DNA from 3 places in the Lysinibacillus sp. FSL H8-0500 genome. Region 2 is predicted to be linked to each of the others. Evidence: riboswitches for the same ligand, from Rfam matches in the RefSeq annotation. Region 2 holds a riboswitch; each other region holds the start of a gene.
What was found. A riboswitch is a leader RNA that binds a small molecule or an ion and turns the genes downstream of it on or off. The one in region 2 is predicted to bind S-adenosylmethionine.
Positions count from the first base shown of each region.

Region 1: linked by a shared signal. The riboswitch ahead of MHB44_RS02385 (O-acetylhomoserine aminocarboxypropyltransferase/cysteine synthase family protein) and the one ahead of MHB44_RS02870 (MetQ/NlpA family ABC transporter substrate-binding protein) in region 2 are both predicted to bind S-adenosylmethionine.
Region 3: linked by a shared signal. The riboswitch ahead of MHB44_RS09035 (YezD family protein) and the one ahead of MHB44_RS02870 (MetQ/NlpA family ABC transporter substrate-binding protein) in region 2 are both predicted to bind S-adenosylmethionine.

Region 1 covers NZ_CP150292.1:507,950-517,973, forward strand. The annotation lists gene MHB44_RS02375 (DASS family sodium-coupled anion symporter) at 1-511, opposite strand, end outside; gene MHB44_RS02380 (glycerol-3-phosphate acyltransferase) at 911-1,543, opposite strand; SAM riboswitch class I at 1,699-1,812, shown strand; gene MHB44_RS02385 (O-acetylhomoserine aminocarboxypropyltransferase/cysteine synthase family protein) at 1,929-3,230, shown strand; gene MHB44_RS02390 (hypothetical protein) at 3,562-3,948, shown strand; gene MHB44_RS02395 (homoserine dehydrogenase) at 4,393-5,379, shown strand; gene MHB44_RS02400 (DNA-binding protein) at 5,489-5,719, opposite strand; gene MHB44_RS02405 (response regulator transcription factor) at 6,031-6,723, shown strand; gene MHB44_RS02410 (hypothetical protein) at 6,701-6,856, shown strand; gene MHB44_RS02415 (histidine kinase dimerization/phospho-acceptor domain-containing protein) at 6,872-9,067, shown strand; gene MHB44_RS02420 (acyl-CoA dehydrogenase family protein) at 9,108-10,024, opposite strand, start outside.
Region 2 covers NZ_CP150292.1:615,266-625,289, forward strand. The annotation lists gene MHB44_RS02860 (methionine ABC transporter permease) at 1-399, opposite strand, end outside; gene MHB44_RS02865 (ATP-binding cassette domain-containing protein) at 392-1,417, opposite strand; gene MHB44_RS02870 (MetQ/NlpA family ABC transporter substrate-binding protein) at 1,520-2,344, opposite strand; SAM riboswitch class I at 2,432-2,533, opposite strand; gene MHB44_RS02875 (PPC domain-containing DNA-binding protein) at 2,644-3,147, shown strand; gene MHB44_RS02880 (pyridoxal phosphate-dependent aminotransferase) at 3,187-4,356, opposite strand; gene MHB44_RS02885 (carbon-nitrogen family hydrolase) at 4,552-5,343, shown strand; gene MHB44_RS02890 (PucR family transcriptional regulator ligand-binding domain-containing protein) at 5,427-6,965, shown strand; gene MHB44_RS02895 (aspartate aminotransferase family protein) at 7,133-8,482, shown strand; gene ald (alanine dehydrogenase) at 8,494-9,612, shown strand; gene MHB44_RS02905 (CoA-acylating methylmalonate-semialdehyde dehydrogenase) at 9,626-10,024, shown strand, end outside.
Region 3 covers NZ_CP150292.1:1,915,961-1,925,984, forward strand. The annotation lists gene MHB44_RS09010 (general stress protein) at 1-361, shown strand, start outside; gene MHB44_RS09015 (hypothetical protein) at 977-1,492, shown strand; gene MHB44_RS09020 (DMT family transporter) at 1,705-2,604, opposite strand; gene MHB44_RS09025 (LysR family transcriptional regulator) at 2,739-3,617, shown strand; gene MHB44_RS09030 (phosphopantothenoylcysteine decarboxylase) at 3,686-4,366, shown strand; SAM riboswitch class I at 4,547-4,633, shown strand; gene MHB44_RS09035 (YezD family protein) at 4,693-4,848, shown strand; gene MHB44_RS09040 (flavin reductase family protein) at 4,936-5,421, opposite strand; gene MHB44_RS09045 (VOC family protein) at 5,537-6,325, shown strand; gene MHB44_RS09050 (amphi-Trp domain-containing protein) at 6,375-6,653, opposite strand; gene MHB44_RS09055 (NRDE family protein) at 7,004-7,765, shown strand; gene MHB44_RS09060 (hypothetical protein) at 8,301-8,441, shown strand; gene MHB44_RS09065 (benzoate/H(+) symporter BenE family transporter) at 8,471-9,697, shown strand; gene MHB44_RS09070 (PLP-dependent aminotransferase family protein) at 9,873-10,024, shown strand, end outside.

The sequences.
Region 1 (10,024 bases), 110 kb from region 2:
CAACGGCACCAGCACGAGCTGTAGCAGAAGGAACAAAGAATGCAAGAGCGATTGATACTAGAATTGCTCCAAATACAATAGCTTTCGTTTTTGTTCCTACAAGTGAAAGAATCCAGAGAGCGAGTCGTTTATGCAAGTTGGTAAGCTGCATTGCTGCTGCTAAAAAAAGAGCTGCTGCTACTAGAGCGACTGCGGAATTACTAAAGCCACTTAAGGCAAGCTTTAGAGCGCCTGCTGTACCTAATTCTGTTGTAGGGTCATCAATTGTTGGCGCAAGTCCAAGCAAAACAGTAACAAGTGCAATAATCATCGCTGAGCTAACAGGGTATGAAACAGCTTCTGTTACCCAAAGAATAACTGCGAAGGCTAGGATGGCTAAAGAGCGTTGTCCTGCGAGAGGTAAATCACCGTTATTTGGTAAAAACGTAATAATAATTAGTAAGGCAAAGGCTAGCGCAATCCAGAGGGGCTTTAAATTACGTTTTGTAGCTTCTTGTTTCGGTGCTGACATATTTTCTCATCCTTTCTACACTATTATTCATAACATCGGTTAGTAAAATACTTTATTAAGATAGGAAATTGTCTATTTTATTGTAGAGTAATCAAGATGTAAAGTAGTTACTTTTTAGAGCATTAAGAGGATGATAAAGAGAAAATATATGGTCATACAAAAGACAAAATAACTATGCAATTCATGTCAGCCTATATATTTGTTATGTTACAGACTGCATAGAGGGAAATATTATAATTCTGATAAATATTTTTGTACAAAAATGTAGAGTATGTTTGTACGATTATGTATCTTATGGTTATTAAAAATAGGAGGATGGAATTTCCAATACCTCCATTAGTTAATATTGTACCCGTTTCAAGTAAATCCAATCATAATGGTTTGTTAAATTTCTGTATACTATTTCTTTTTCTTAAATGCTGAGATGACTTTAGGCTCTGTTCCTTTTGCTAATCGCTTTATATTTTCAATATGTAAAATAATAGCGAGGGTAAAAAGACAGAGTGCGATAATAGTAGGGCCGATTCCAGGAATCCACAAATAGGTTGCAGTACAAAAGACAAGATAAAACTCAAGTACCCCCACAATTAAATAGTTTGTGGCAAACGATAAAATAATAAATAATATAAGTGCAAATAAACCAATTTTCCAGTCAACAGCAAGTAAAATACCGATAATAGAAGCAGTGCCTTTGCCACCATTAAAGCCCATATAAAATGGGAAGTTATGACCTAAAATAACACCTGCCGCAATAATATATGTGAGAAGCCATCTTTGCTCCTCTGTTAAATATGTGATATCCCCCAAATATAGGTGTGCGCCAATAATGGCGATAACGCCTTTGCCAATATCAATAAGAGCAACTAAAACACCATATTTCCAGCCAAGAGAAAGTGTAGCATTGGAGGCACCAGCATTGCCATGACCAGCTTTTTTTAAGTCAACCCCCGATAAAATCTGTGCCACCTTAGAGCCATGAATACAGCCAATGAAATAGCCGACAATAACAATCATAATCACGGCTTTTACCATAAAAATACTCCCTTCAAATTTATTTCTAAAATAATGTATGTGTTCATATTACGAAAAAAAGCAGACTGAAGTTTCGGAAAAAATAAAATTTACAGGTTGACAGAAAAAAACTCTATGTTTATACTGTGTAACAACGATGGAAATTGAATCATATACTCTTATCGAGAGAGGCGGAGGGACAGGCCCTATGATGCCCAGCAACCAGTAAGTGTTACGCTTACTAAGGTGCTAATTCCTGCAGATTCTTACTCGAATCTGGCAGATAAGGGGAGGAAAACTTGCACCTGCAACCCTCTTCTTAGCTGAAGAGGGTTTTTGTTTTCTACAGAAAAATCCTCCTCATCTCCGGTACCATCGTAAAAAAATAACCATTTGGAGGTACACAATGACAGATTTTAAACCAGAAACATTATTGTTACATGGTGGTCAAGAGCCAGACCCTGTGACAGGTACTCGTACTGTTCCCATCTATCGTTCCACGGCTTTTGTTTTTAAAGACACTGCTCATGCGCAACGTCTTTTTGCCTTAGAGGAAGCAGGAAATATTTACACACGTATTACAAACCCTACTGTCGATGTTTTTGAAAAGCGTGTAGCTTTATTGGAGGGTGGAACAGCAGCAGTAGCACTTTCATCTGGTGCAGCAGCGATTGCCTTCTCCATTTTAAACCTAGCGGGAGCTGGCGATGAAATAGTAGCAGCTAGTTCTTTATATGGTGGTACTTATAATTTATTCGCAAATACATTACCAAACTATGGTATTAAAACAATTTTTGTAGATGAAACAAATCCAGAAAATTTCAATGCAGCGATTACTGATAAAACGAAGGCTGTTTTTGCTGAAGTCTACGGTAATCCAAGCTTAAAGGTTTTAGATATTGAAGCAGTTGCTAAAATTGCTCATGATAACAACTTGCCGTTAATTATTGATAGCACATTTGCTTCTCCTTATGGCTCTACACCAATTGACTTTGGTGCAGATATCGTTGTTCACTCAGCAACAAAATGGATTGGTGGCCATGGTACAACTTTAGGTGGTATTGTGGTAGACGCTGGGAAGTTTGACTGGACAAGTGGACGATTCCCAGGCTTTACGGAGCCAGATGCTTCTTATCACGGACTACGTTATGGCATTGACACAGCATCTGCTGCTTTTGCTACAAAGCTACGTGTACAATTACTACGCGATTTTGGCCCAACATTGAGCCCTGACGCTGCTTTTAATTTCCTACAAGGTTTAGAAACGCTTCATTTGCGTATTCCTAAACATAATGAAAATGCATTAGCAGTGGCTGAATATTTACGAAACCACCCATCTGTGGAGTATGTAAATTACAATGGTCTGGAGGATTTCCCTACTCATGATTTGGCAAAAAAATATTTAAGAAATGGCTTTGGGTCTGTGCTGACATTTGGCATTAAAGGTGGACGTGAAGCTGGGCGAAAGCTTATTGATAGTGTCAAGCTATTCTCACATGTAGCCAATGTAGGGGATGCCAAATCTTTAATTATCCATCCTGCATCAACTACACATCAACAACTCTCAGCAGAGGAATTGATCCAAGCTGGCGTAGCCGAATCGCTCATTCGCTTATCTATCGGTTTAGAGGCAGTGGAGGACATTATTGCTGATTTAGAACAAGCTATTGCACAGGCAACAGCAACTGAGCAAGCGATAGAAGCTTAACCTCAGGGAGATAAAGGATTATGGTGTAGCGTTTACGTATTTTCTCATTTGAAAGGCCTCATTTGGTAATACGTAAAACGTTGCTGCATCAGCTAACTACCTCATTTGGTAAATTATCAGAACTTTTTTAAAAATAATACCTAGTAATTTCATTTGAATTATTGACTTAATTAAAACCATGTTGTATACTAGGAAATAAGTTAAATGAACGAACAAGAATAATGGTGTCAGAAGTGCTCCCCCCACTTTTGAATAGATAAATAAAGAGGAGTAGTTACTATAGCTAGTAGCTGCTCCTTCCTAAAAACTGATGATAAAGGAGTGTTTTTAAATGGGTAATACTTATAGTGCACAAAACATCGCATCTTATTTTATTTATGAACTAAACGAAGGTCATGTATTTGTTAATGGTAAAGCCATTCAACACTTACTAGCATCAGTTGAAAAACAATGGCAGCAAGCTTTTGGTCACACAGCATTTCTTGAACAAACTCATGCGCAAGAGGAAGGTTATATTGTCAAGGAAGTTTTTGAAGCTTATCAAGTTTACGGTGTAAGTCATATTCCTCTTCCTGCAACAGAGTATTTCTTAAAGTATGGTGCATTCCAATTAGTAGAGCGTACATATGCTGTGCCCAATTTTACCGAAGAAGAAAAAGAGCTTGTGCAGCAAGCTTTAGCACAATATCGTTATCAATTACTATCAAAAGCAGGCTAAAACAAATCCCTTATATATTGAAGCTCATTCCTACTGCTACAGGGAATGGGTTTTTTCTTTATATGTATTTCGAACAATATATTTGAGAATACAAACATATATATAATAGAAGAAAGTTGTAGTTTATTTGTTATAAAGAAAACGTCAATATTTGTTCAAATATTATGTAGACACTTGAAAGCGTATCATAAAGGGATTGGAAACGATTTCTTTTGCACGTCTAGGGGAAACAAATGTACATCCTAGAAAGATTTTTCTTGTGTGAACTATCTATTTGCGTTACAATTTTCTTTAAGTTAAATTTTGAATTATTTGAATTTGTATGGGGTCTAAAATAAGAGAGCTTGTACCAAAATAAATAATAATGAAAAGTTTGTGGTGGGGATGAGAACCAGCACAAAATTATATAAAACTGCGGAATGTAAGTTGGAGGGAATAACAGGAATGGCAACTATAAAGGCAGCGATTTTAGGATTTGGAACGGTAGGTCAGGGTATTTACCATATATTAAATGAAAAGCGAGAAGAGCTTAAAAATAAATTAGGTATTGAATTAGAGGTAGCGAAGATTTTAGTCACAGATGCAAGCCGTGAACGCGTACCAGGAACAGCACATTTAATGACAACGAGTATGGATGATGTCTTAGCGGAGCCAGGCATGCAGGTTGTGTTTGAAGCGATTGTCAATGAAGAACCTGCCTATAGCTACTTAAAGCGTGCGGTTGAGCATAAATGTCATGTGATTACAGCTAATAAAGTGATGTTTGCCAAACGGGGCTTAGAATTGCAGACTCTTGCAAAGGTAAATGGTGTGTTTGTAGGCTATGAGGCTACTACTGCAGGTGGCGTACCGGTTATTAAAACAATGAAAAATATTTTACTTGTCAATGATGTTAGCCGCATACAAGGAATTTTAAATGGTACAAGTAACTATATTTTAACAAAGATGCGTGCACAGGGCTGTACATTTGAAGAAGCGTTAAAAGAAGCACAAAGCTTAGGCTATGCAGAGGCAGATCCATATAATGATATTTCTGGTCAAGATGCTTTTAAGAAGCTTATGATTTTAAGTGCATTGGCTTTTGATGAGCAACCTGATTGGGCAGATGTTGAAGTAATTGGTATTGATAGTATTTCGCCAGCACAAGTCCAAGAAGCGAATGATAAGGGTTTGCGTTATCGCCATGTGGCCGAGGTTGAAAGGCTTGACAATGGTAACATTGTAGCCAAAGTTGGCCCGCAATTAGTCGATAAGGAACATCCACTTTATCCAGTGGACGATGTCAATAATGCGGTTGCCTTAGAGACAAATTATATTGGTACACTTACATTAATCGGTCCTGGTGCTGGTATGTATCCAACTGCTAGCGTGATGGTAGAAGATTATGCCGAAATAATCGGTAAAAGAGCAGGGTTTGTTGTAACAATTTAAAAAAATAAGATACAGCATTATAAAGTGAAAGATGTCACGGGAAAGCGCTAATAAAATCATAAAAAGTCTGCCATTCAACAATATGCAATTGCTTGAATGGCAGGCTTTTTTAATCTTCATCTTTTACATCAATATCCTCTGGAATGGGGGTAGAGCGCCAGATTTCAATTTCTTCTTTAATACGTTCTAATTGCTGAAAATAAGTGCTGAATTGGCTGCTATTTATAAGTATTTGTTCCCCATCATAAACAGAACGAATGCGTCCCTCATAAACTAGACGCACAATTTGCTCCTCAGGCATACCAAGATCAAGAGCTGTCTCTGCCACCGTTTTATACATATAAATCGCCCCCTTTTCTTATGTTCATTATACTGCTCCTTGAACAGAAAGCATACTAAAGTAAAATGGCAATTGTTTGATTCTGGATAAATCTGTATTATTAATGATAATGAATGAATAATAAAAGAAGGTGCCTTGCTAGTAGGTGAACAATTAAGTATTATATCCTGGCTTGGTGTAATAATGCTAGTAGGCGGGGGAACAAGCAAACTACATAATGATGTGAAAACCTTAAGAAATTCTTCATTTTTATCATAACTGGTTTTTAAGATTTGAACAGTACACTAATATTTGAGAGCGAGGTGTATATCATGACGAAATTAACAGTTCTTGTTACAGATGACGATCAAGATATTCGTGATGGTATTGAAATCTATTTAAAAAATGAAGGTTATAACGTGATCAAGGCAGCAGATGGCGTAGAGGCATTGGAAAAACTAAAAAATAATGAAATACATTTAATTATTTTAGATATTATGATGCCGAATATGGATGGCATTACAGCAACTTTTAAAATTAGAGAAGAGCGCAATATTCCAATTATTATGCTTAGTGCAAAGGCAGAGGATGGCGATAAAATACATGGCTTATCAGTAGGAGCAGATGATTATGTGACAAAGCCATTTCATCCTTTAGAATTATTGGCACGCGTCAAATCACAGCTAAGACGCTATGTTCAATTAGGAACGTATAATGAAGGTACAGCAAAGGTGGAAATCGATGGACTGGTGCTTGATGAGGATGCAAAAGAGGTCATCTTAGAAGGAGAGCCTGTTCGACTTACACCAATCGAATACAAAATTACAGAATTATTAATGAAAAATGCAGGGCGTGTTTTTTCGATTCGTGAAATTTATGAACGTGTTTGGAATGAGGAAGCTTACAATGCTGAAAATATTGTAGCTGTACATATTCGAAAAATACGTGAAAAAATTGAAGCAGACCCGAAAAATCCACGCTATTTAAAGGTGGTATGGGGCGTTGGATATAAAATGGAAAAATAAACTAGAGAAGTATATATCGATTACAGGATTTATAGCTGGTGTTATTGGACTCATTTACTTTGGTGTGTATGCTTATCAACTCGTTAATGCTCGCTCCTCAGAGGTTTTACAATTGCTTGAAAGAATTTTTTAGAGGAGTGTTAGAGCTATGGTGAAAAAATGGAAAGCTTTTCTTGTGCTTATATGTTTAATTTGGACAACCTTTGGTATAGGGACTTTTATGCTTGTAGGTCATCAATATATTGGTAATTCCTATTTTGACTCTGAAAATTTCTATGGTGAGAGTAATGATTTTTTTACAGATTTAGGACCGATTATTTTAAATGCACCGAAAGCGAGTGATTTAAAAAGTAAATTAGATGCTACACAAGAAGAAATAGATGAGCATCGTAATTATTATGGTACATTGGGAGAGCAAATTGATAGCATTAAAGCACAATATGAGCAACGTATTCAAGAAGCTGTAAATGCAAATGCAACCGAATTGCAAAAAAAATTACAAGCTGAGCAAGATGCTAAAATTAAAGATATTACAACAAACTTTGAAGATGATGAGCATGTTCGTAAGAAAGTTCTTGCTGCAAAAGAGGTGCTTGTTGATAAATATATAAAGGCTGTACAAGAAGAGGCGAAGAATTTTAATAAAGTCTATCATTTTTGGTCTTATGAATTAAAAAATACAGAAACGGGTAAAATCTATCGCTTTGGCAATGTTTCAGAAAGCAGTGTTTATAAAATAGAATATACGCAGCAAAACCCATTACGAGTAGATAATATTAGCCCTAAACTAGAGGATATTTTTTATCGTACAGAAACGCATGTGAATACAGATTCTCTTTATGAACTAGCTGAATATACAGGTACTGTAACAATTCCAAAAAAAGCAATCACACAGTCAACAAATATAATGTGGGATGGCTATAAACAATTTCAGCAAAACCAATATATTTTTTACTTTGTTTGGCTTACAAGTATTGTAACTGCTATTTTTGCTTGGATGGGTCGTAAAGATGTGCTATATGTAGCGAAAAACTTGCAGAAAAAAGAAACATTAACAAAGTTTAAAATAGATATGCAGCTTATTGCCTTATTAATCACAGGTTTTATCTATTTTATTGCCTTCCAAATTGTTTATGAATCAATTGAGTATCATTATTTATACAATTATGTGCGTTATATAATCGAAATGGCTTTTAAAATAATGGTTTTCATTGTAATTGGTATAGCTTTCTTTATGCAAATCATTTGGCTTTATGCACGAATAAATACGCTAGAAAGGTTTGAAGAAAGCCTAAAATCAAGTTATTTATGGTCATTGGGTGATGCAATTACAGATTTATTTTTAAATCGCTCAATCGCCCTGCATTCAATTGTTATGCTAGCGGCAGCCTTTTTTGGTGGAGGCAGCCTTGTTGCAACGATGATAGGGGGCGGCTATGGCTTCCCATTCTTACTGCTTTGTATGATGGTAGGAATTCCAGCGCTAGCTATTTTCTTAAACCGAATGGGCTACCTAAATCGTATTATGAAGGATACGAAAGATATGGCGGAGGGTCGCTTAAATCGGGATGTAAAAGTTAAAGGCAAATCACCACTTGCAAGGCATGCGGAGAACCTTAACCATTTACGTGAAGGTGTACGTATATCTATGCATGAGCAGGCAAAAAGTGAGCGTTTAAAAACAGAGCTCATTACAAATGTTAGCCATGATTTACGCACACCATTAACCTCTATTATTACGTATACAGATTTACTTAAAAAACCAAATATTACAGAGGAAGAGCGTCAGCAATATATCCATATTCTCGATAAAAAATCAGAGCGTCTAAAAGTGTTAATTGAAGACCTTTTTGAAGTTTCTAAAATGGCAAGCGGCAATATTGAGCTTCATCGCAGTCGCGTGGATTTAACACAGCTTATCCAGCAAGCAGTAGGGGAGCATAAAGAGGATTTAAACCAGTCACGTTTAGATTTACGCATGACGATGCCACATGAACCAATTTATGCCTATGTAGATGGTCAAAAATGGTGGCGACTGATTGATAATTTAATTGTCAATGTCTTGAAATATGCATTGGAGGGTACGCGTGTCTATGTAACATTAAAGCGTACAATAGATGGCGATGCTGAATTTACAGTAAAAAATGTTGCTAAATATGAAATTGGCGAGGAAGCTGAGGAGTTATTTGAGCGTTTTAAACGTGCAGATGCTTCACGTCATACAGAAGGCTCGGGTCTTGGGTTAGCGATTGCACAATCCATTGTTGACCTACATGGAGCCCGCATGAACATTGAGGTAGATGGGGATTTATTTAAAGTAATTGTACGGATTCCAGCCGTATAGAAAAGAGATGGTGGCACAGAAACATGCCACCATCTTTTTCTTATAAGCCTAAATTTTTGGCAATAATTATTTTCATCACTTCGTTTGTGCCCGCATAAATCGACATAACAGGTATATCTCGATACCTTCTCGCAATTTTATATTCCTCCATATAACCATAGCCACCGTGTAATTGCATACATTGAGCAGCGAGCTCACGAGTATTTTCTGTGATCCAGTATTTAGCCATCGAAACTTTTGTCACAACATCCTTGCCAGCGATATGCTCCTCAATCAAGGCTTCTAAAAACGATTTGCCAAGCTCAACCTTAGTCGCCATTTCAGCTATTTTAAACTGTGTATTTTGGAAGTCGCCAATTGCTTTGCCAAATGCTTGTCGTGATTTTACATAGTCGAGTGTTAATGCAAGCATATCCTCTGCGGCTGTTTGTGCAGCAATAGCTACAGCTAATCGCTCTTGCTGTAGTTTTTCCATCATATAGACAAAGCCTTTGCCTTCCTCTCCAAGAAGGTTTTGAACGGGAACCCTACAATCTTCAAAATAGAGCTCTGCTGTGTCTTGGGCATGCATCCCAACTTTTTCAAGCTGTCGACCTTTTGTAAAGCCAGATGTATCCCCTTCAATAACAAGCAAGCTAATACCACGATGCTTTTTTTCAGTAGATGGGTCTGTTTTTACAGCAACAACCGCTAAATTAGTATGAATACCATTTGTTATAAAGGTTTTTTGCCCGTTAACAATATAATAATCACCATCACGAATAGCTGTTGTTTGAATACTTGCCAGATCTGACCCAGTGCCAGGCTCAGTCATTGCAATGGCTGTGATATATTCACCTGTAACACATTTAGGCAACCAGCGAGACTTTTGTTCATGTGTGCCATATGCCTCGATATAAGGAACAACAATATCGTTATGCAAACCAATCCCGATAAGACTTGAGCCTATGCGTTCAA
Region 2 (10,024 bases):
GCCCATTGCAGTATAAGCTTCTACAACTCCTGGATCAACTTCTAATAATGCTGACTCCATAAGGCGTGCAATATAAGGGGCTGTATAAACAACGAGAGGTACAATAACGCCTTTGACACCAATTGTTGTACCAACGATTAGCTTTGTAAAAGGTAGGATAAAGAATAACAAGATAATAAAAGGTACAGAACGTACAATATTAATTAATAGGTTGAAAAATTGATAGAGAAATTTATTTTCAAAGGATTGTCCAGGTCGTGTTAAAACAATTAAAAGCCCTAGTGGAATACCGATTAAAATAGAAAAGAACAAGGAAATTCCAACCATTTGGAATGTTTCGATAATAGCTTTTATAATTACATCTGACCAATCCGTAAAAAAGCTTTGAATACTATTCATTAGACGCACCTCCTAATTCTTCGACAGCAACACCGTTTTCCGTAAAATATGTTAGCGCTTTTTGCACAAGCTGGGACTCTCCGTGTAAATGCACCACGATATTACCAACAATACCATTTTTTAATTCAATAATATTGGCTGTTAAAATATTTGGCTGCACATCATAGATTTTGCTAACTTCGGCTAATAAAGGCTTCCCCGTACTCTCGCCAAGGAATGTTAAACGAATCACGCTCCCAGAAACATTCAATTGCTCAATAAGAGAAGGTGATAAGTTACGTTGCGAAATAGTGTTTAAAAATTTTCTTGTGGTTGGATGCTGAGGCTTTGCAAAAAGCTCAATAGCTGTACCAAATTCTACAACCTTGCCTGATTCTAAGACAGAAACCTCATCACAAATTTTTTGAATCACATTCATTTCATGGGTAATGAGTAAAATAGTAATACCTAATTCTCGATTTATTTTTAATAAGAGTGCAAGTATTGCCTCTGTTGTTTCAGGATCAAGCGCACTTGTAGCTTCATCGCTTAGTAAAATTTCTGGCTCCTGCGCTAAGGCACGTGCAATGGCCACACGCTGCTTTTGACCACCTGAAAGCTGATTAGGGTAGCTATCTAATTTCTCTGTTAAACCAACGATTTCCGCATATTTCGCGACACGATTTTTAACTTCCGCATCATTATAGCCAAGCAGTTTTAAGGGAACGGCAATATTATTATAAACAGTAGCTGTTTTTAAAAGATTAAAGTGCTGGAAAATCATCCCGATTTTTTGGCGAGTTTGCCGTAATTCATGAAGGGGAAGGGCAGTGATGTCTATATTGTCAATTAGGACTCTACCTGCTGTGGGGCGCTCTAGCAAATTGACACAGCGAATAAGGGTACTTTTACCAGCGCCGCTATAGCCAATCACACCATGAATTTGTCCCTTTTTTACAGAAAGATTGATGCCATCAACGGCTTTCACAACACCTTTTTTGGATTTATATTCTTTTGAGATATTTTGTAATTGAATCATATGATGATTGCTCCTTTTTCTACCTCTAAAAAGTAAGAATCTGCCTGTCCTCATATGAGAAGCCTCAGCAGATTCTTAGATTTATAGAAGCATCCTGAATAATTACCAGCTTGGGATTACAGAACCTTGGAATTCTTCTTCAATGAATGCACGTACTTCATCAGATTGATAAGCCTCAACAAACTTTTTAATTGTTGGGTCATTTTCATTTTCAGCACGTACTACAATGTAATTCACGTATGGTGAGTCAGTAGATTCTAATAGAATAGAGTCTTCTTTAGGATTAATGCCAGCTTCTAGTGCAAAGTTTGTATTAATCGCTGCTACATCTACTTCACTAAGCTGCTTAGGAATTTGTGCTGCCTCTAACTCAATAAATTTTAAATTCTTTGTATTTTCCTCTACATCACGAATAGAGGCTGTTAAGTCTGCACCATCTTTTAATTTAATATAGCCTGCTTCTTGCAGTACAAAAAGGGCACGAGCACCATTTGTCGGGTCATTTGGCAGACCAAATGTTGCACCGTCTGGAATCTCATCAAAGGATTTATATTTTTCAGAGTACACACCCATTGGATTTAAAATCGTTTTACCAACTGGTACTAAATCTGTATCATGATCTTTATTAAATGTATCAAGGAAAGGCTCATGCTGATAGCTGTTTGCATCAAGATCACCTTCAGCTAGGGCTGTATTTGGTAAAACATAATCTGAAAATGATTTAAGTTCAACCTCTAAGCCATTTTCCTTAGCGACCTTCGCTGCTACCTCTGCAATTTGCTCATGCGGGCCAGAAGTAACGCCTACAACAATTTTATTTTCATCAATTGCCTTGCCCTGCTCCTTACTTTCCTCTTTTGAACCACAGCCTGCTAATGCTGCTGCTAGTGTAAGACTTGCTAAACCTAGTAAAAATTTATTTTTCATGAAAAACTACCCCCAAAAATGTTTTATCGGCTTTGGAAAATAAAAAAACTCTCTTACAAATTAAGAGAGGCTCATGAAAAATGTCCTCTCTTATCTATCAAACATCATCTGTTTGCAGGATTTAGCACCTTCCAAAAAGGAGGTTGCCGAGCTTCATTGGGCCAGTCCCTCAGCTACTCTTGATAAGAGATTTATGATATTTTTATAATTCCGATAGAACTAATATAAATTATAGGGTATAGTAAGTCAATAAATATTTTAAATATTTTTAACCTTATGCAAAAGAAAGAGGGAGAGCAATGTCAGTACGCATTCAATATGGAACGGGTTCATTTGGAAAAGTTATCAGTGCCCGTCTTTTAATGGGAACAGATATCATTGAGGGAATTGAGGCGCTTTGTGCTGAGCAGAATATCGAATCAGCAACGATTGTTAGCTGTATTGGTAGCTTTCAAAAAAGCAGCTTTGTCTATTTAGTGCCTGATGACACCTCTAGCATTAAAGTGTGCTTTAGTGATGTCATAGAAAAAGAAGGTCCACTTGAATTTATCCAAGGCTCAGGCGTCGTCTGTAAACGTGATGGGGCATATGAAACACATTTTCATGGTTCAATGAGCGATCAATGGGGCAATGTATCAGGTGGTCATTTTATCAAAGGTGGAAATATCGTGATTACGGCTGATATAGTGCTGGCAGAGGTGCAAGGCATTCAGCATATGAGAAAGTTTGATGAGGAAACAGGGCATGTTCAATTTTATCCATTAGAGCAAGGGTTAGCACAGCCGAGGAAAATTGAAAAATAATAGTCCTGCAGCGTCACCCAGCTACAGGACAAGGCAGTGCTATATATTAAAGAGTTGTAGCTTTTCAATTCTGTGAATTGCTTCACGTAAGCGTTCCTCGCTAACGAGTAAGCCAACGCGCACATAGCCCTCGCCATATTGTCCAAAGCCATTGCCTGCTGCAACAGCAATATCCGCTTTTTCAAGCAATAAATCAGCGAATTGCTCGCTTGTATAGCCGAATGGTACAGGCAGCCATGCAAAGAAGGAGCCCTTTGGCGCGGTTACCTGCCAGCCAATACGGTGAGCTTCTTCAATCAGCACATTTCGCCGACGTTCATAGGTAGCTCTTAGTTCCTCCGCACATGCTTGAGAGGCTGTCAGTGCTACTGCGGCAGCCTGCTGAACAGCGGGGAATTGGCTACAAAATAAATGGTCTTGAATCAGATTAATGGCAGCGATTATATCGGCATGACCAACTGCAAAGCCTATACGCCAGCCTGCCATATTGTAAGTTTTGGATAACGTATACATTTCAATACCAACTTCTTTTGCGCCTTCTGCCTGTAAGAAGCTAACAGGCTTGTTGCCATCGAAGCCGATTGCACCATAAGCAAAATCATGCGACACGACGATATTATGCTCTTTGGCAAAGCGTACCGTTTCCTCAAAAAATTCAAGTGTTGCCGTACCACCTGTAGGATTGTTTGGATAATTTAAGTAAAGTAATTTTGCCTTTTCCTTTACTTCCTCAGATAGGGCATGATAATCAGGCAAGAAATTATTTTCAGCAAAAAGTGGCATCACTTCAAAATTTACATCGCCTAATACCGTGCCAGATAAGTAATCTGGATAGCCTGGGTCTGGTAAAAGCATTGTATCACCAGGATTTAACACCGCTAAAGGTAGCTCTACCAGCCCGATTTTTGTGCCACCAAGGATAGCTACTTCTGTGTCTGGATTAATATCCACCTGGTATTCACGCTGATAAAAGTCTGCCGCAGCTTGACGTAATTCAGCAATACCACGAAATGGCGAATATTTGTGATTTTGAGGATTTTCAGCAGCCTCCTGTAATGCTTGAATAATATGAGGCGGTGTTGGCTGGTCAGGATTTCCTTGTCCAAGATTAATAATATCGCGCCCTTCTTCCAGCGCAGCATTTACTTTTTGCACAAGTGCTGCAAAAAATTGTGTAGGTAGCTGTTGAAGCTTTTTAGAAAATTCCATATAGGTTCACCTTTTTCAGAATATAATAATTATTGTTAAAGAATATGTTGCCAATACTATTATTTTTTTCGTGAATTGTCTAGTCTTTATTATTACTATTAATGGTTAGTTATAGATAGATTACTTGGAAGATAAGTACATATAGTATAATGAAAACTATGAAAATTTAGTTATCTATTTAGAGGAGGAATCGGCATGAAAATCGGTTGTATTCAATTAAATGTTGGCTTTGGCAAGGTGGAGGAAAATTTTGTGCGCGCTGAAGAAAAGATTCGCGAAGTCGCACAGCGGGGGGCAGAGATTGTTGTATTGCCTGAAATGTGGAATACGGGCTATGCATTGGAGAAGCTACCTGAGCTAGCGGATGTGAATGGAGAGCGGACAAAGGCATTTTTGGCAAATTTATCGAAAGAGCTTGCTATACATATTGTTGGTGGCTCTGTATCAACAAAAAAAGGCGATAAATTTTATAATACAATGTATATATTTGATAAAAATGGTGAGCTAGTTGGTGAATATAGCAAGGCACATCTTTTCCGTTTAATGGATGAGCATCTTTATTTAGAGGCAGGAGATGAGATGAATCGCTTTGCCCTTGGTGACCTTGAGGCTGCTGGTGTGATTTGCTACGATATTCGTTTCCCTGAATGGCTACGTGCACATGCATTACAAGGGGCAAAGGTGTTATTTGTACCTGCACAATGGCCAACGCCTCGAATTGATCATTGGAAAACGTTGCTGCAAGCACGTGCCATTGAAAATCAATGCTTTGTGATTGCGGTGAATCGTATTGCGAAAAAGGTAGAAAATTTTAATGGACAATCAATGATTATTCAGCCATGGGGCGAGGTACTATGGACAGGCGCAGAGGATGAGGAAGTGGCTGTCATTGATGTAGACTTTTCCATTGTTGATGAAGTACGTAACAGAATTCCAGTATACGATGACCGTAGACCAACACTCTATGATGGTATTCTTCAAAAATAACTTATGGAAGGCTATTTAGCTAAGAGAGCAGATAGCCTTTCTTCATTTGAAAATAGACGATAGAAAGGAATACTACCAATCCTATGACTGAATTTTTATTAACAATTGAATCGGTAATGACGAGAAAGCATTTTGAGAAGGCGAAGGTCGTCGCAGGACATGGGAACCTTCAACGTTATGTAAAATGGGTGCATATATTAGAATCTTTAGATATTGAACCATTTGTAAAGGGAGGAGAGTTAATTTTAACGACAGGTATTCCGATTGCACGAGGTGAAGAGGTTTTTATTGATTTTATAAAAAAACTTTCTCAATTGGATGCAGCAGGTCTTTGTGTGGAATTAGGGAAGCATATTGAGCGTATTCCAGATAGCGTTATACAGTGTGCGAATGCGTTAGCCTTTCCTATTGTTACTTTTACAAATGTTGTACCGTTCGTTGAAATTACACAAGATCTCCATAAACTACTGATTAATCAGCAATATGAGCTACTTCAGCATTTAGAGTCCTATGCGCAGGATTTACATAAGCTGGCATTATATGCGACAAATTATGAGCAATTACTAATGAGGATGCATAAGTATTTAAACGTATCGATTGCTTTTGAATTAAAGGGAGAAGACATTCTATATATTCCTAATACACAACAAACACTATTTCATCATTTAAGGCAGACAGCTCCTAGTGACACAGAGCATTTTCTATCAAAGGATATTTATTTATTACAGCAAAAATATGGCACCATTTATATCTATTCTGTCAATCGTATTTTAACGGAGCTAGATACGTTAATTTTAGATCGTACAAGTGTAGCTTTGGCGAATTATTTATTAAGAGATTTATATATTGATGAAAAACAAGGCAATGAAAATCGACTGATTTTGACACAATGGCTGCACAATGAGCTAACAGTGCAGGATATCCAATTATTTTTGGAGGACTATGCGCCGAAAACAATCAAGTGTTCATGGATTGTGATGATACAGCGTATTACGAGGTTCAATAAAAATCAAAATCTAACGTACCATAAATTGTTTATACATAATATTTTAGAGAAATATGGATTCTTTTCTTGTACAGTTGAAGAAAATCGAGAGTTAATTTTTATAATAGCGGATATGTGGGGGAAAAATGATTATAAGCAACGGCTTGAAGCGGTTGTAAGGGAAATGAATGAGAAAAGCCAAGAGGATATGCCAAATATTTTAGGCTTTGGTCATTATGTCAACAGCCTACAAGATGTATTTAGAAGCTATGAAACGGCTAAAAATACAATTTTTATTCGTAAGCATAATAAAAAGCTTTCTTATTTTTTTGATGACCTGCCATTACAGCATATGCTTTTACAATTGCGGAAGGATAAGGTCTTTTTAGATGTTGCAAGACAATATTTGTCCCCCTTATTTGAATATGATCAGCAATTTAATGGCCAACTAGTGCGCACATTAACGAAATATTTAGAAATGAATGGCTTAAAAAAGGAAACGGCGCAGGAATTATTTATTGTACGGCAAACACTATACCATCGTTTGGAGAAAATTGAATCGATTATTGGCAAGGATTTTATGAAGGGGGATCAGCGCTTAGCGATAGAGCTTATGTTGCGCCTTATTGATGAATAGTATAGCAGAAAAAGGGTGTTTCAAATGTTTATTTGAAGCGCCTTTTTTTATAGACTTGCCATTTTGTTATATGTTTGATCTAAATGATCTTACACTTTGACTAATGAAAGCCCTTCCACTTTCATGCATACTAAATGTACCAACTAATACAGGGAGGTACGATGAATATGAAAAATGCAACAGATTTTGATTGGCGTACAAAGGATGAACAATTTGTTTGGCATGCAATGAGTCCATATAATCCTCAAAATACAATGATTATCGAAAAATCAGAAGGGGTTTGGGTAACTGATATTGATGGCAACCGTTATTTAGATGCGATGGCAGGTTTATGGTGTGTCAATGTTGGCTATGGTCGCGAAGAAATTGCAAAGGCTGCTTACAATCAGCTTGTGCAAAACTGCTATACACCACTTTCCTATAGTCATACTTCTGCGATTTTATTGAGTGAAAAAATTAGTGAGTTGCTTGGTGGCGACTATGTTATTTTCTATTCAAACAGCGGCTCTGAGGCCAATGAGGTAGCCTTTAAAATTGCTCGTCAATACCATAAACAAACAGGGCAGCATGAGCGTACAAAAATCATTTCACGCTACCGTGCGTATCATGGTAATACGAGTGCCTCACTTGCAGCAACAGGACAGGCACAGCGTAAATTTAAGTATGAGGGATTAGCTCCTGGCTTCCTGCATGTGACACCGCCTGATATGTATCGTTCTCCGGAGGAAGCGGAAAATCCAATTGATTTGCCTTCTGTTCAAGAAGTAGACCGTACCATGACATGGGAGCTATCTGAAACAATTGCAGCAATGATTATGGAGCCAATTATTACAGGTGGTGGCGTACTTGTACCAAATGATCAATATTTAAAAGGTATTCGTGAAGTTTGTGATAAGCATGGCGCACTGATGATTGTAGACGAGGTAATTTGTGGTTTGGGTCGTACAGGCAAGGCATTTGGTTTCCAAAATTATGGTGTGCAGCCTGATATTATTACAATGGCAAAGGGCTTAACAAGTGCCTATATGCCACTATCAGCAACAGCTGTAAAGCGTGAAATTTATGAAGCATTTATGGCAGCAGGTGATTATGAGTTTTTACGCCATGTCAATACATTTGGAGGCTCTCCTGCTGCGTGTGCCGTTGCATTGAAGAACATTGAAATTATGGAGCGCGAGCAATTATTTACTCGCTCTGAGGAAATGGGCGCTATTTTATTCGAGGAGCTAACAGAGCGCTTAGCGAACCATCCGCATGTTGGTAATATTCGTGGTAAAGGCTTACTAGTAGGAATTGAGCTTGTTGAAGATAAGCAGACAAAAAAACCTGTTGATATTTCGTATACAAATGCAATTATTGCTGCTTGTAAAAAGCAAGGTGTCATTATTGGGAAAAATGGTACAACGACAGCAGGCTTTAATAATGTACTAACATTATCACCACCACTTACGTTAACAATTGAAGAGAAAAATACAATTGTCGAAGCATTGGCAAATGCTTTTGCACAGCATCAATAGGAGGAAAGAACATGCGTATTGGTATTCCAAAAGAAATTAAAGTATTAGAAAATCGTGTCGCAATTACTCCAGCAGGTGTGGTATCACTTGTAACGGCTGGACATGAGGTTGTTATTGAAACAAATGCAGGAGCTGGCTCTAGCTTTACGGATGCGTTATATACAGAAGCAGGCGCTACGATTGTTGCTACTGCTCGTGAAGCATGGAATGTTGATATGGTATTAAAGGTAAAAGAGCCAATTGTATCAGAATACCAATATTTCCGTGATGGTCTTATTTTATTCACTTATTTGCATTTAGCGGCAGATGAGGAATTAACAAAGGCGTTGATTGAGAAAAATGTTACGGCAATTGCCTATGAAACAGTACAATTACCAGACCGTTCATTACCACTGCTATCACCGATGAGTGAGGTTGCAGGACGTATGGCTACACAAATTGGTGCGCAGTATTTAGAGAAAATTAATGGCGGTAAAGGTATTTTATTGGGCGGTGTTTCTGGTGTTGAGCGTGGGAAAGTCGCGATTATTGGTGGTGGTATGGCTGGGGAAAATGCAGCACAAATCGCTATCGGTATGGGAGCACAAGTCACAATTTTAGATATTAATCCTGTTCGTCTTCGTCAGCTTGAAGCACAATTTGGTCGCAGTATTCAAACATTGATTTCAAATCCATTTAATATTGCGAAAGCAGTAGCAGAGGCAGACTTAGTTGTTGGAGCGGTATTGATCCCAGGAGCAAAAGCACCGAAGCTAGTAACAGAGGCAATGGTTCAGGCAATGCAGCCAGGCTCGGTATTGGTAGATGTGGCGATAGATCAAGGTGGTATTTTTGAATCTTCAGATCGTGTGACAACCCATGAGGACCCGATCTATGTGAAACATGGTGTTGTTCATTACGCAGTTGGTAATATGCCTGGAGCTGTTCCACGCACATCTACAATTGCCTTAACAAATAACACAATTCCATATGCATTATTGCTTGCCAATGTAGGCGTTGAAGCGGCTATTGCACAGAATAAGCCATTGGTGCTAGGCTTGAATGTCTACCGAGGTCAAATTGTTTATGAGCAAGTAGCCATTGCGCATAACTTGCCTTATAACCCATTACAAACACTTGTAACAGTTTAGGAGGAGTTCAATAATGACAGAATTAGTTTCAGTGAAAGAGTTGACACATTTTATTAATGGTGAAGCGGTAGCGGGTACGAGTGGTCGCTTTGGAGATGTTTATAATCCATCAACCGGTGAGGTGATTGCGAAAGTACCTTTAGCGACAAAAGAGGAAACTCAACATGCAATTGCGACAGCACAGGCAGCTTTCCCTGCTTGGCGTGATTTATCAGTAGCAAGACGTGCGCAAGTCATCCTACAATTCCGTAACTTACTTGAGGAAAACAAAGAGAAATTAATTGATATTATTTGTTCAGAGAGCGGTAAAACTGTCGAGGATGCAAAAGGAGAGGTTACACGCGGTCTGGAATCAGTGGACCTTGCCATCGGTGCTCCGCATTTAGTGAAGGGTGAGTACTCTGTTAATGTT
Region 3 (10,024 bases), 1.3 Mb from region 2:
TTTGGAGGGGTATCATAAAGAGGATATCCATATTATTGCAAAGGATCCCGAACAGCTAGAGGATGTCAGATGGGATGAGGATGTGCAAACACATGAGGCTGGTAATTGGCGAGACCAGTTCAAATCATGGTTTACAGGTGATTCAGCTGTAGAAGAGGGCTTAAAACGCTTTAATTTTACGGAGGGTCAAACAGCCTACTATGCACACCTTGTAGAGCAGGGAAGCATTGTATTATTTGCGGAACATGATGATGACTTGTCTCCATTAGAAACACCAGCCATGACAACTGAGGAACTAGATAAGCGTTTAGAGGACCAAAAACGTAATATCGAGGCAGAGCAATATCGACGATTTTTATAAAGCTCAAAAAACCAGAGTGACGATGGACAATCACTCTGGTTTTCTTATGGTGTATATGAGAGAAATATTGAAATCATCTATTTTACATATTTTGGCTTTAACTTTAAAAAAATTTATAAATTTTTCATATCTATATTATACTAAATAATATCAGCATGAACATACTTAATAGGCTGAATTAAAACTAAAATGGGAGAAAGAGTGTGTTATGAAAAAATAGCTGCTTTTTTTTCAGTGTTAATTATGCCCTAAATACAGAAGTAGCCTCAGCTTATAGCACTGCTTTAAGTTCACCATCTTTTATTTATGCCTATAGCCGTAATTTATGAACCAAGCAAGGTTTCTAGCCATGTAAGCTCTCTATTCCAGTTACAGCAGTAGTGAAAGGGGCTGAATTGGAAATTTATGGTATGACCTATAGTACAACTTCTGTCGCATAATTTATAGAAAGTGGGACTGGTGGTTGGATGGATTTAGATTCAATTGTACAGGTCTGTGTTAACGCTATTACGGAAAGATTCTCTAAGTGCAAAAGCTAGTACATCAATAGTAAGTAAATCTGGCACACTTCTGAAGCAAGAAGAGCTCAAAATCGTTGAAAAGGAAGAATAGCTAATGACACTTGCTTTTAATCCACTAAACAGTTTAGGAATCGTTTCTACCTTTCAAGCAAAGCACAGCCAGCAATCTTTTACAGTTGAAATGGATGAAGCCGACTCTCAACAACCTGAAATTGGCGCATCACGTAAAAAATATGCAGAATTTGTACAATCTTGCAATGTGATTTATCAAAATGCAACACCAACTCAGCTTGTCGATAAACATACTAATGCCATTAATATTGCTAGTGGTGTTTACTACCATTTAGGCTTGGTAAATGGCAAACCTTTGAATGGCACGGCTTTAACGGGTGGCGGCTTTAATTCAAATTTCAATCCAATGTTTAAAGATTCTGGAACAGGAACAAGGCTGACACCAGAACAAGAAGAAGCTCTTAGAAGACACCGCTCTTATTCACAAGCAGAGCGACAAGGCGCAAATGAATTGGTTGCTGTCTTTATGAATCTCTCGCGGTTAGCAGAGAGGAGACAGTCTATAGCCAATGTCAATAATGATGCTATGTTTAAGTAGTATTTTCCTAAATTTGTACAAGGAATTGGACTTGATATAAGTCAGCCTTTTACGATAAATGGCAAGTCATTTATTTATTCACAAGGAGCATTACAGGCAGTGAATGCAGAAGATGGACCATAGCAGATCGATATTAAGAATAAGAGCTATCCTAATCGTCCATTTGATTGACGATTGAGATAGCTCTCTTTATGTGCTAAAAATAGCATTGATTATGGCATCACTTTTTCGTGTGCCTCTTTTTTGATGAAGCGTAATAGATGGAAATGCTCTAATTGTGCCACTACATTCCCAATCAGAATAAAGCTACCACCAATCACTAATTTCATTGTTAATCCTTCGCCAATAAACATCATCGCAAACATGGCTGCAAAAATAGGCTCTAAGGAAAAGATAAGACCTGTATGTGTAGCAGATGTATATTGTTGTGCAACAGTTTGGCCCACAAAGCAAAAGGCACTACAGATAACGCTAAGCCCTAAAATCGCGATCCAAGATGTTGTGGAATGAGGCAATGCTGGTGTTTCAAATAAACATGTTAAAATGAGTGCATATAATCCTGCAAAGCCGAGCTGATAAATCCCATAAGAAATGGATTCAACATTGCGTGTAAAAGAGCTATTTAACAGTAAATAAATGGAATAACATAACGCTGCGATCGCCACTAATATATCACCTTTTTGGAAAGTAAATGAACCATTTGCTGTCAGCACCGTAATACCAATCATTGTGCAAATAACTGCAAAGCTAACGGCTCTTGAAGGTAATTTTTTATCAATAAAGCTACTGAAAATCGGCACTAGCACAACTGTAAGGCTTAAAATAAAGCCTGCATTTGATACGGAAGTGGATTGTAAACCAAATAAGCTGAGTGCAAACACAATGAATAATAATAATCCTTGAATAGCCGCATATTTTAATGTTTGTCCATTTACTTTACTCATCCGTTTATAAAAAATAAGACCTGCGATTACAAATGCGATAATGCAACGCAATGCCACCACATTATAAACAGCCAATGTTTCAAGCCCCATCACCATAAAGGTATAGGATAACCCCCAAAACATTGTAACAATTACCATCAATACATTTGCTTTTCCTTGGATACTCATGATGTTCACCTACGATCTGTGTACTAAAACAGTTTGACTACTAAAAATTACTATATAGCTTGTCTTGTGATTAGTAAAACGAATGTTTATAATGAATAGGATTAAAAAAATTCATGTATATAGAGGGATAATGGATGAGCCTAGTTAAATATGAAATTTTGACAAAGGTGGCAGAGGTAGCAAGCTTTACAAAAGCGGCAGATGCACTTGGCTTAACACAGTCTGCTGTAAGTCATGCCGTGTCAAGCTTGGAAAAAGAATTTGGCTTTGCATTGATTCATCGTAGTCGTACAGGTGTGACGCTAACAAGTGAGGGGTATACAATGCTACGAGCGATGCGGCAGGTTTTAGATGCGCAGGAGCTATTGCAGCAGGAAGCTGCTCATATTTTGGGTGTCACAAGAGGTAAGGTGCGGATTGGCGTTATTTCAAGTATCTCATCAAATTGGATGCCAGAAATTATTCGTATTATGGATCATCAGTTTCCAGGGATACGGGTAGAATTGCGTGAGGGCGATTATTATGAAATCGAGCAATGGCTACTAAGTGGTGAAATAGAGGCGGGATTTTTAAATGGTCAAAAGTCGGCACAATATCAATTTACGGAATTGCAGCAGGACCCTTTGTTGTGCATTGTTTCGGCTAAAAGTCCTCTTTATGATAAAACAGAGGTTGATATTGCGGATTTGGAGGAAATGCCCTTTATTATGACCTCTTATAAGGGTACAAATGATGTGAAGGTTCTTTTAGAGCAATATCATGTAAAGCCAAATATTCGCTTTGAGCTATCAGAGGAGGTTGGGATTCTCTCCATGATCTCCCACCATCTTGGTATTAGTATTTTACCGCAGCTTGTTATTCATAATTTACCGTCAACATTAAAGGCTATTCCATTAAAACAAGGGGGCTATCGGACAATTGGTATTGCGATGAAGCATCATGCCTCGCCTGTAACGAAGAAATTTGCGGAAATTTTAAGTGCTTGGTTAAAGGAGCAAAACAGTGTGCTGTAGCTATTGAAGCCTATCCTTGCATTACGTTAAAATAGGATTTGTATATATTGTAGAAAATAGGTGAGTGTATGGGGACATTACAAGGTAAAACCGTACTTATTACAAGTGGGGGAACACTTGAAAAATGGGATCGTGTACGAGGGCACACGAATTTATCAAAGGGGACAATGGGCTGCTATTTAGCAGAGGCAGCACTTGTAGCAGGTGCTTATGTTTTGTATATGCATGGCTATTTTGCACAGCTACCAGTCAATCATAGTAAAATGCAAACTATTAAATTTGAGGGTATTGAGGATTTAGGCGAGAAACTTCGCCACGCTGTGCAAGAACAACAAGTGGATATTATCATTATGGCGGCTGCTGGCTCCGATTGGGTCATTGATAAGGTGTATGACCAATCAGGCAATTTAATGGAGGAGGCGGGAAAAATGCCTTCTGATGAGCCACCTATTATTCATTTTAAAAAAGCACCAAAACTATTAGGGCAAATAAAGGACTGGCAACCAAATGTTACATTGGTAGGCTTTAAACTAGAGGCAACAGACGATGAGGCATTTTTACTTGCGCGTGCAAGATTACGTATGGAAACAGCACAGGCGCAGTTTATGGTGGCAAATAGCTCTCAATCGTTATATGGTGGAGATGAGCCTCATTGGATTGTACCAGCAGAGGGGCAGCCGATCAAGGTGATGGGCAAAGAACAAACAGCGCAAGCATTGATAACATGCTTACAACAAGAAACTGTGTAGAAGGTATACTTCTGCACAGTTTTTTTATGGCTATGCAGCGCTAAATGTGTAATTGTCTGCATACAATGCTAGAAGAAATCGAGATAAATATCGTATTACAAAGTATTCGACTAGGTTTTCTAATAATTTATATTGACAATTGTATAGCACAATTATAAAATTATTTCCAAGTAAGCAGTGCTCTTATCGAGAGAGGTGGAGGGATTTGGCCCAATGAAGCCTCGGCAACCAATAGAATAGATGCCAATAGTATCTAAAAGATAAAGGGGCTATCCATCAATTGAACTCTTTTGTAAAGGAAGCATGAAAAAGAAGGGGTGTATGATATGGCACAGTCGGTAAAAGTGGATGATAAGAAGTTAGAGGCTATCGCGAAGGCTATTCAAAATCTTGAATTTGGTGAAGTGCATATTACGATTCAGGATGGTGTAATTGTGCAAATTAATAGGCTAGAAAAACAGAGATTTCCGCAGAAAAAATAGTGATGATTTCAGTTGAACGATGTCATAGGCCACAACTAAGCAGAAAGGATGTCCTTTGCTTACAAGTGGCCCTTTTTTGTGTAACGATTAACGATAAAAGCTTTTTGGAATCTCGCCAATATGGCGACGATGATACAATAAAGGCTCTTTTGGTGAATTTGTAATATCTAGCACCTGCCCAATAAAAATAGTGTGGTCACCAGCATCAACCTGTTGATATGTTTTACATTGTAAAATAGCTGCTGTATCATGTAAAATCGGTAGGTCAAGGGAGGACATAGACCACTTTGCCTGGGCAAAACGATCTGGCACTTTGCTGGCAAATAGCGTACATAAAAGTTCTTGATCACTCGCTAAAATATTGACTGCAAATGTTGACGCTGCTGTAAAATAGGAATGAAGCTGAGATTTTTTATCGAGTGACCATAAAATAAGGAGTGGGTCAATCGAAACAGATGCAAAGGAATTAACGGTTAAGCCAAGCGGTTGTGTGTCATGGCATGTAGTAACAACCGTTACACCTGTAGGGTAATTACCTAGTGCTAATTTAAAAGCAGTTACTTGATCTGTCATTCAAATCACCTCGTTATTATTTTCAATGAAGTTAAATAGCTATCATTGTCTTGCATAAATTTTAAACGAATCCAACATATAGGTAAAGGTAATCGGGAAAGAAAGGGGAATGACCATGACTTTATATTTCGATCATCTGGTTCAGCAAGTGGAATCACCAGAAAATATAAAGGTTTTCTTTAACAAACGAAATATCCATACAGTAAACGGTGGTCAGCATACAATGTGGGGGACTTATAATACATTAAGCTATTTTGGCTTAAGCTATATTGAGCAAATTGCGGTGTATGATCGTGATTTATTTGAGCAGGCGGCATTAAACCCTTACACTCTACATTATACGTTTAAACGGGATGGAGAGGACCAAGGATTTTCACGAATTGCATTACGCACAACAAATATAGAGGCAGAGGGTGAACGATTGCGTGCATTAGGCTTTGATGTTTATGGACCTGATGCTTGTAGTCGCACAAGACCAGATGGCTCTGTTGTAGAGTGGAAGCTGCTGCATTTTGGTAAGCCTGACCTTGCCATTGACTTTCCATTTCTTATTGAATGGGCGGAGGATGATAAGGAGCGTTTTGCACAATTGCAGGCAAGTGGTGCAATTCATCAGCAGCAAAATATTACAATGGAAGCGGTGCTGTTTGTTGTAAGGGACGTACCGACAACCGTTGAGCTTTGGCAGAAGGCATTGCAATTGTCAAAAGCAGAACAGCATGATGAGCAATATGTATCACTACAGTTACCAAATATACGCTTGGATTTTTATGATGAGGCAGTTGCCACAGCTATGACACTTACACCTTTAAAGCACGGTCCGTTTGGTGTGCAATTAAAAGACCCATATCGAGTAAAAGAAACATTGGTTTGTCCAGGCGCTTTTTATTGGATTAATCGCTAAAAAGCTACGGCAAGGGGAGCGTATAATGCCCCTTGCCGTAGCTTTTCAATTATTCAATCGTCATTTTCTTTGGTGCTTGTGTGCCTGTGTACCAATCAAATTCAATTTCAAATGAGTGTTTGTCGCCCTTTTTTGTATAGGAGTATTCGATTTTAAGTGGTTCTGTAGGGCCCACAACGGTTTGCTCTGTGCCTTGAATAAATGTAAATTCACCGTTTTCTTTTAGTTTTTGAGCAATTGCTTCAAGCATTGTTGCAAATTCGACAACACTTTGCCGTTCTTTATGCTTTAGGATAACTTCTGTCATCGGCTTCATTTGTTTTTGCATCGAAATCCCTCCCCTATTATCGTTACTTCTATTATAGCATAAAATGTTAACGCTACCATTTGCATTGCACTTGTTTATTGTGTGCTCTATACTATGTTCAATATCAATTAAGCCTCAGCGTCATTGTGTTCGGATTTTTTCGAGTTCACTCGAAAAGCTCCTCTCAAAAATCCGTAACAATGTTTTTTGTACCGAAAGCGCTAGCGTCAGGTACATCCACCGGGGCTTTTATCTTGGTTTAGTGGGCGTTTGGACACCCACTGAACAGAGGTAAAAAAAGCGTTCATCCCTACCTTGTAGAGGAAGGGGTCTTTGGTTGAACCAAGATAAAAAAAATAGGAGGGCACGCTATGTGTATTATTGTAATTGGCTATCAAGTGCATCCACAGTATCCTTTGCTGATTGCGGCAAATCGTGATGAATTTTATGCAAGACCAACTGAGCGCATGCATAACTGGAAAGATATGCCACATATTTGGGCCGGTAGAGATTTAGAGAAAATGGGTACATGGCTAGCTGTGAGTAATAATGGGCGATTTGCAGCAGTCACCAATTACCGCGATCCACAACTGCCAATTGTCGGTGAAAAATCGAGGGGAGCCGTTCCTATTGCATTTATGAATAGCTCTATAAGTGCTCGGGATTTTGCTAGTCAGTTACAGCAGGAGCGTTATTTATATGGCGGGTTAAATGTACTGCTCTATGATGAAACAGAGCTTGTGCATTATAATACTGTACATAATGAGCAAACAATTATCCCACCAGGCGTTCATTGTGTATCAAATGCAACCTTTAATACACCATGGCCTAAGGTGGATCGCTTAAAGGAAGCCTTTGCTCAAACACTCCAACACACAACAGAGGAAGAAGCATTACTAGCTATTTTGAAGGACCCAACCACAGCAGCAGCTAAAGATTTACCTTCAACAGGTATACCGTTTGAACTGGAACAACAGCTTTCCTCTATTTTTATTGATATTGATGGCTATGGTACGCGTGCCTCGACAATTGTGAAGCAGCATCAGACGGGCTGGGATATCCTAGAACGAAGCTTTGTTAATGGTGAATTTGCTGGGGATATAAGGTTAGAGGTTACAAGAAGAAGTAAATAGCTTTGCCAATGATGGAAGTTATTCATCCGCTTCAAACAAAATATCCGAATAATGAATGTACTTACATATCTTTAACGTAATCCGCCCAAAGGCATTCGTCTCAGTGAAGCAGGTGGTGTTGCTGGGAGGGGGAGCATGCCGCTGTCGCTTTCACACAACAGCACAAATTTTTAGCCAATATTTCATAGAAAAGCTAGGACTATCGGAATAGATTTTTCTTTTCCGATAGTCTTTTTTGTGTTTATTCGTCTTGCAATATTTATGGATAGAAGTTTTAGTAGACTGGACTGACGATGTGTCCTTTCAGGGAATATCTGCATAGTACGTTTTTGAGCTTCAGATATTTTAGTCACCGCTCTATTTTTTTATTTCTATCAAACTAAGGATGTGAGACATAAGATTACTTGGTAATAGAATTGTAAATAATACAATTATGGACTGCTAGAAATTGATTTTTTGGATGTTTTTTCTCAATCCATAATTCGCTATGCTAAAAGTGTTCATGAATACAACTGACAAAAAAAGGAGGCCTATTATGATTTATTTAGTTGAAGAAAATCCTCTAAGTGTGAGAAGGCTGATAGAATTAGCCTGTCAAGCCTCAGGTAATGAGGAATCTACAATTATAAGAGTGTATTTGCCAAATGAGTATAACTGGCAGGAAAGTTTTGTTTAGGATAAGGAGGAGAGAGGTAGGGAATGCGTATGAACACAACATCTGCTTCACTGAGTGGTCGTGATTTGCTATCGCCCACCATCGCTGCTTTTATATCTGTCTTAGTTAACTATGGGGGTACTTTTATTTTGGTGTTTCAGGCTGCCAAGGTTGCTGGCCTGAATCCTGAAATGACTGCTTCATGGATATGGTCGATTTCCATCGGTGTAGGGATAACTGGTATTTGGCTAAGTTACCGTTATCGTGAACCCATTATTACAGCCTGGTCAACACCAGGTGTGGCATTTCTTGTTTCAGCTTTGGCCGTTACGCCCTATGCTGAAGCAATTGGTGCTTATATCATTTCTGCTGTCGCATTTGTTTTATTAGGTTTATCTGGTATGTTTGAACGATTTGTCCAGCTTATTCCGCCAGGTATTGCTTCTGGGCTACTAGCAGGTATTTTATTGCAGTTTGGTATTTCTGCATTTGGTGGTGCGAAAGTTGATCCTTTACTTGTAATTGTCCTGTTTACTACATATATCCTCTTAAGACGATTTACATCTCGATATGCGATCGTAGGTATTTTAGTAATTGGATTAATTTATTTAATAAGTATGGGGCAGATAGATTTCAGCAATGTCACATTGGCTATTGCATCTCCAGTATTTGTGGCTCCAGTATTTTCCCTTCATGCTGTATTGGGTGTCGCTTTACCACTTTTTATTATTACCTTGACGGGACAATACATGCCTGGGATGTTAGTGTTACGAAATGATGGATTTAAAACAAGCGCAAATCCAATTTTGATTGTAACAGGATTAGGCTCACTTCTAATGGCCCCATTTGGCTCACATGCTTTTAACGTAGCAGCAATTACAGCAGCAATTTGTACGGGGAAAGATGCTCATGAGGATTCAAAAAAACGTTATATTGCTGGTATTGTCTGTGGCATTTTTTATATTATTGTCGGCGTGTTTGGAGTGACATTAGCTGCATTGTTTTTAATTCTTCCTGCTACGTTTATTGCGACATTAGCAGGATTAGCACTGCTCGGTACAATTGGTAGTAGTCTTGCCAATGCTTTAACAAACCCTTATGGCCGCGAAACAGCACTCATTACTTTTTTAGCAACAGCCGCAAATGTTACATTACTTGGGGTAGGTGGGGCATTTTGGGGACTTGTAGCTGGTTTAGGGGCACATTTATTGATGAATGGTCAATTTCTTAGAAAACAGCAAACGCTCAATGAAGTACAACAAATGAATCAAAAATAGACTAAATTAACTAGAAGGACAATAAGTTAGTTAGAAGAAGCAAAACAGTGATATTCTATAGAAAGAAGATCATCGTTTTGCTTTTTTATGAAGCAATAGATTAAGTGAATATTTCTTCATTCATTTGTTTTAGGGACTTGTTCATCACCTAAATTTTATACTGGAAGTGAATTGAATGCTAACAGTTAACCGAAACGATAAAAATCCAATTTGGCAGCAGTTGCTTGACCAAGCTATTCATAATATTACAACAGGAAAATGGCCACCAGGCGAGCTACTTCCGCCATCTCGAGAACTGGCTTTATTAGTTGGTGTTTCACGTTCAAC